One region of the Dethiothermospora halolimnae genome, then DNA from elsewhere that is predicted to be linked to it. Evidence: a T-box and tRNA genes for the amino acid it is inferred to sense, from the RefSeq annotation. Region 1 holds a T-box; the other holds one or more tRNA genes.
The links. The T-box of region 1 lies ahead of argS (arginine--tRNA ligase). A T-box ahead of a tRNA ligase gene usually reads a tRNA of that ligase, here a tRNA-Arg.
Positions count from the first base shown of each region.

Region 1 (3,424 bases):
AACACTATTGGTCTTCTCTTTATATATGCCCCACTGCTTGATACCTTTAGCAACAAATAATGAATCTATCCTTCCATTATATGCAGCGGGGACAATCTTTTCTATATCATTTGACGTATAATCAGTTTTGGATAAATCATTATACTTATTAATAATCTCCTCTTGTTTTTCTTTAAAGTGGTCCTTTACAATGTTCCACCCCTCTTGATGCAATGTCTCAGAGTCTAAGTTATCAGGATTCCCTTCTATTCCTTCATCTAATAAATAGGGATAACTGTTGGCATCTTTATATATAGGTATCATATAATCAACGGCTGCAACTATTAAAGGACATCGTTGGTCTTTAATCATGTCATATACACCATCATCGATCTTGTGGAAATATCTTAAGATGTTTTTCTTTTTATCATCATCACCGGCACCGTTACCATGATAAATATTTGATCCATTACCTCCGCTATGGGACTGAAGCTGTTTTTCAGGATCATCATGCCATAATGCCTCATCAATACTCTCTGGCACATCTTCTAGTTCCACTTCTTCAACACTATAATGGGTACAATTTAAAAGCCTAACTTTATTCTGACTTAGGGCTAAAATATAAAATTCACCGTCTCCACTTAACAAGGACATAAGAGGTTTTATGTGAAATCTATTACTTACAACTACCATTTCATCAAAACTTATTGGGAGTTTATAATAGTAAAAATTATTTTCAGAAAGGAAAATAGCTAGTCCTTCTCTTTGATGACTCCAAAATTTATGATCATCTAAAAACTTTTTTGCTGGACTTAATATCTTATCTATATCTTTGGGACTAAAATCTTTGCCTTCCAATTCCCTTCTGGCTTCACTAATTAAGTTTTTCAGTCTAATTCTCCCCTTATCCACATCGAAATCTGCCACTTCCGTTGGTAAATAAATAGAAATAGAAACCCCATCATTATTATTAATTAACTTCTCAAAATCGTCTCTTGTTACTAAATCCATTAAATTCCTCCTCAAAGTAATAGTTTTATTAAAAATATCTATTATCTTATAAAAGTGTCTATATTAATGGATTACCCGGAGATTATAGTTCTAAACGATTAGGGCAGTCTTTAGGTATTTATAACCTTCCTATAAAAAATGTGTATTTATTTAATTGACAACATATAATAAATACTATATAATTATCGATAAAAATATATGATTTAAAATTTCGATGATGAGAGAAGTATTCATTTTGATTTTCTAACAGCGAATGGGAGTAGAGTGAGAGTCCCATAAGAAATAAAATGGAGAAAAGGGCCTCTGAGAAGTTATCTGAGCGGAAACGTAAAGATAAACCATTAACTGGGTTAAAGTTATTAAGGGGACTATTATTTAGTCAATTTGAGTGGTACCGCGGATTTATACCCGTCTCATATTTTTTATGAGACGGGTTTTTTATATTTATTTGCTTGTTGAAGGTAATTTCCCAATGAATTCGAAGCTACTTACTTCAATGGACAGTTGACAATGGACAATTAAGGTGGAAATAGGCAAAGTCCATTTGAAATATAATATTTTACGAACAGAGTGAGTAAAATCACCTTCAACTGTCAATTGTCCATTGTCAACTGTCAATTCAAAGAAGTAAAAGGGAGTTCATTCTCCAGTATAATAATATAAAGATTCAATATGAATTACAATAAATTAATTAGGAGGTATATGTATGAAAAAAGTTATTGATAAAATAAATGATTTAGTTAAAGACAAATTTGAAAAATGTGGTTATGATAGAAAGTATGGTTTTGTTACGGTATCAAACCGCCCTGACCTATGTCAATTCCAATGTAATGGAGCTTTAGCTGCTGCTAAGGAATACAAAAAATCCCCTAGGGACATTGCAAATGATGTTTTCGGTGAGCTTAAGGACATTGAAATCTTTCAAGATATTTCAATCGCAGGTCCAGGGTTTATAAATATAAACATTACCGATGAATTCCTAACAAACTATATAAATGATATGTATGGTGACAAAAAACTAGGTACTTCTGAAAATGAAGATCCTATGACTATAATGATAGACTATGGTGGGGCCAATGTTGCTAAGCCCCTTCATGTAGGTCACCTTCGTGCCGCAATAATAGGTGAAAGTATTAAAAGAATCTCAAGATATTTAGGTCACAAAGTTATAGGAGATGTTCATTTAGGTGACTGGGGTCTTCAAATAGGTATGGTTATATCAGAAGTTAAAAGAAGAAATCCTGATTTACCATATTTTGATGAAAACTTTAATGGAGAGTATCCAGAAAAAGCTCCCTTTACTATAGATGAACTTGAAGAGATATACCCAGCTGCAAGTAAATTAGCTAAAAGTAACGAGGATGCTATGAAAGAAGCTAGGGAAGCTACTTCTAAACTTCAAAAAGGCCATAGAGGTTATTTAGCTCTTTGGAAACATATACTAAATGTTTCTGTAGCTGACCTTAAAAAGAACTATGGGGATTTAAACGTAGAGTTTGATTTATGGAAGGGTGAAAGTGATTGTCGCCATTATCTAGATGAAATGATTACTTACTTAAAGGATAATAATTATACTGAAGAAAGTGAAGGTGCTTTAGTTATAGATGTAGCTAAAGAAGATGATAAACAACCTATCCCGCCTTTTATGGTATTAAAATCCGATGGTGCTACCCTATATAGTACCACTGACCTTGCTACCATATGGGAAAGGGTTAACGATTATGACCCCAATGAAATTATATATGTTGTTGATAAAAGACAGGGACTTCACTTTGAGCAGGTATTTAGATGTGCTAAAAAAACAAAAATCGTTAATGAAGACCTTAAGTTTGACTTTATTGGTTTCGGTACAATGAATGGTAAAGACGGAAAGCCTTTCAAGACAAGGGAAGGTGGGGTTATGAGACTTAGAGACTTAATAGATATCATCAAAGATAATGTTAAAGACAAACTTAGAAATAACGATTCCTTCACTGCTGAAGAAATGGATGAAATAGCAAGAAAGGTTGGTTTATCAGCCCTTAAATTTGGTGATTTATCAAACCAAGTTACTAAGGATTATGTTTTCGATATGGATAAATTCTCATCCTTTGAAGGAAAAACAGGACCATATATCCTTTACACTGTAGTTAGAATTAAGTCTATATTAAGAAAAGTAGATGTTGATAAGACAAGTAACATTATTAACCCCCATAGTGATATAGAAAGGGATTTAATGTTAAGTTTATCAAAGTTCAACGAAGTAGTTGAATCAGCATTTATTGATAAAGCTCCAAATAAGATGTGTGAATACATTTATGAAGTGGCAAATCAGTTTAATAAATTCTATCACAATAATAAGATGATAACAGAAGAAAATATGGAAAAGAAAATGTCTTGGATAAATCTTAGTAACTTAACTAAAGATGTTTTAGAAACTGGACTTGATTTATTA
Region 1 covers NZ_JBAKFX010000023.1:23,249-26,672, reverse strand. Annotated here, with positions in the region: gene V6137_RS10665 (baeRF7 domain-containing protein) at 1-990, opposite strand, end outside; T-box leader at 1,196-1,409, shown strand; gene argS (arginine--tRNA ligase) at 1,697-3,424, shown strand, end outside.

Region 2 (3,424 bases), on a different contig from region 1:
GTAACCCTTTGACTGAGATAAAAAATAGCTTTTAAATTCATTTGAAGATTACATCTAGTTGTTGGGGGATTCGTAATCCCTCAACCATTAAAAAAAGATAGGAGAGATATTAATGGATAGAATCAATAATAGAGAATATGAACAACTAAGGGATGTAAAAATAACTAGAAATTATCTTAAACACCCTCAAGGGTCAGTACTTATAGAGATGGGAGAAACTAAAGTAATATGTACGGCCATGATAGAAGATAGGGTACCCCCGTTTTTAAAAGGAAGTAATTCAGGATGGGTAACTGCCGAATACTCTATGTTACCGGCATCAACTATAACAAGAAAAATAAGGGAGTCTAGAAAGGGAAAACTTCAAGGAAGAACCCAAGAAATACAGAGGCTCATAGGTAGAGCTTTAAGATCCGTTATAGACTTAAAAGCCTTAGGAGAAAAGACAGTTTGGTTAGATTGTGATGTGATACAGGCCGATGGAGGAACTAGAACGGCTTCCATAACAGGAGCCTTTGTAGCCTTAGTAGATGCATTACATAAGCTTTATGAAGCTAAACAAATACCCAGTATACCGGTTAAAAACTTTGTAGCAGCAATAAGTGTAGGAGTAGTAAAGGATACTAGACTTTTAGATTTAAATTATCAAGAAGATTCAAATGCTAAAGTAGATATGAATATAGTGATGACCGATAGTAAAGAATTTATTGAGATACAAGGTACTGGAGAAGAGGCACCATTTAGCAGAAATGATCTCAATGAATTATTAAGAATAGCAGAAAAGGGTATAGGAGAATTAATTGAAAAACAAAAAGAGGCTTTAGGAGAAATAAGTGATTTAGTGGGAAAGGTAAAATCAAAGGAGGAAAAGGGGAATAATGAGTAAAGATATAATAGTGTCCAGTGGTAATAAGCATAAAATTGATGAAATAACAAAGATATTAAAAGATTTACCAGTAAATATATTATCTAAAGATGATGTGGGGTTAGAGGATTTTGATGTAGTTGAAGATAAAGATACTTTAGAGGGTAATGCATTAAAAAAGGCTACGGAGATGTGGGAACATGTAGATGGTATAGTAATAGCCGATGATAGCGGATTGTTTGTAGATAGTTTAAAAGGCGATCCCGGGATTTATTCTGCTAGGTACGCAGGAGAGAATGCAAAGGATAAAGATAATAACAAAAAACTTTTAAATGAACTAGATGGGGTAGAACTAGAGGATAGAACTGCAAGTTTTAAAACAGCAATAGCAATAGTTTTAGAAAATGGAGAAACTAAAACCTTAATTGGAGAGTGTAGTGGAAGGATAGGTTTTACTCCAAAGGGGAGTAGTGGTTTTGGGTATGATCCTTTATTTATAGTTGATGGATATAATAAAACATTTGCAGAACTGGGGGAAGAAACAAAAAATAAGATAAGCCATAGGGCAAATGCATTAAAAAAATTAAGAACCTATCTAGAAGATATTATAAAGGATTGATAATATGGATATACTAGTATTTAGTGATACCCATGGCATGTTAAATGATCTAAAAAAAGTAAAAGAAAAAGTGAATAACGTAGATTTAATTATACATTTAGGTGATTATACAAAGGACACTGGGGAAATAAAAAAAATATTTAATAAAGAAGTAATATGTGTAAAAGGGAACTGTGATATTTCTGATAATAATACAAAGGAAGAGGAGATATTAACCATAAATGATAAAAGAATATTACTAACCCATGGACATAAATATAAAGTTAAAATGGATATAAATAACATATATTATAGGGGTATAGAGTTGGAAGTAGACTTAGTACTATTCGGACACACCCATTTAGCTCTTAATATTGAAAATAATGGGTTGAAATTATTTAACCCAGGAAGTTTATCATATCCTAGAAATAGAGAAAAGACATTCGGGGTATTAAATATAACTGATAAAATAGGGGCTCAGGTTATAGCAATATAGCCAAAGTCCCTATGGTAACAAATTCCTTAAAAATTTTTTTAGAAATTTGTTGACAATAATATAATCCTCTGCTATAATTTATTATTGTCAGCACGAAGCAAGTGGCGAGACAAAATAATGCGCCTGTAGCTCAGTAGGATAGAGCAACGGACTTCTAATCCGTGTGTCAGGGGTTCGAATCCTCTCAGGCGCGCCATTTAAAAAATATTGTGGTGGGTATAGCTCAGTTGGTTAGAGCGCCAGATTGTGGCTCTGGAGGTCATGGGTTCGACTCCCATTATTCACCCCATTAACTTCACTAACGTGAAGAATTGTGAATTGATAATTGTAAATTGTTAATAAAAAGAGTGGAGGGTTTAGGTTTAACTTAGAACCCATCGTATAATTAACAATTAAAGAATTAACAATTCTGACGATAGTCAGCACTTGACCCATTAGCTCAGTTGGCATAAGCAGGGGACCAAAATCACGCTTTTGATTTTGTGTACATCGCTTAGTTATCGATCATTGAGTTATGTTAAAGGTATAAATTATGTAGCCAAATAAAATATAATATGACCCATTAGCTCAGTTGGCAGAGCATCTGACTTTTAATCAGGGTGTCCGGCGTTCGAGTCGCCGATGGGTCACCATTTTCAAATAATAAATATGTGCAGGTGTGGCGGAATTGGCAGACGCGCTAGACTTAGGATCTAGTATCTTATGATGTGGGGGTTCGACTCCCTTCACCTGTACCAATAAATGCAATTGTGAATTGACAATTAAAAATTAACAATTCTGTCTGGAAGACAGCATGTGCGGAAGTGGCTCAGTGGTATAAGCAGAGAACCCAAATCTTCTTTTCGATTTGGTGTGAATCGCTTAGTTAGGAAAACTTGAGGGCTTGCCGTTAAATTGGATAGTGATTGAAAGTAAAGGATATGTGCGGAAGTGGCTCAGTGGTAGAGCATCGCCTTGCCAAGGCGAGGGTCGCGAGTTCGAATCTCGTCTTCCGCTCCAAATATGACCCATTAGCTCAGTTGGCAGAGCATCTGACTTTTAATCAGGGTGTCCGGCGTTCGAGTCGCCGATGGGTCACCATTTTCAAATGATAAATATGTGCAGGCGTGGCGGAATTGGCAGACGCGCTAGACTTAGGATCTAGTATCTTATGATGTGGGGGTTCGACTCCCTTCGCCTGTACCACTATTTTAATTTACAAAGAATTATAAATTGTGAGTTTTAATTATAAATTGAGAAGAGAGAAATTATCTGATAGGAAGTTGACTTTATGGGGTTAACTTTTTTTAGTATATAATAACAAACAATTTATGTAGGGTCTGAATATATTCAGACCGACTTTAAAGTCATGCAGTATAGGTCGACAATATAACTTCTCTAATGAAAATAATTTAAAATTTATAATTTACAATTTAAAATTGAATTTATCCTGCGCCCTTAGCTCAGTTGGATAGAGTGGCTGACT
Region 2 covers NZ_JBAKFX010000004.1:132,554-135,977, forward strand. Annotated here, with positions in the region: gene rph (ribonuclease PH) at 113-886, shown strand; gene V6137_RS02900 (XTP/dITP diphosphatase) at 879-1,484, shown strand; gene V6137_RS02905 (metallophosphoesterase) at 1,489-1,959, shown strand; tRNA gene V6137_RS02910 (tRNA-Arg) at 2,079-2,155, shown strand; tRNA gene V6137_RS02915 (tRNA-His) at 2,172-2,248, shown strand; tRNA gene V6137_RS02920 (tRNA-Lys) at 2,516-2,591, shown strand; tRNA gene V6137_RS02925 (tRNA-Leu) at 2,612-2,696, shown strand; tRNA gene V6137_RS02930 (tRNA-Gly) at 2,884-2,958, shown strand; tRNA gene V6137_RS02935 (tRNA-Lys) at 2,964-3,039, shown strand; tRNA gene V6137_RS02940 (tRNA-Leu) at 3,060-3,144, shown strand; tRNA gene V6137_RS02945 (tRNA-Arg) at 3,391-3,424, shown strand, end outside.
Region 2: it has a tRNA-Arg gene. The T-box ahead of argS (arginine--tRNA ligase) is inferred to sense a tRNA for this amino acid. The anticodon was not compared.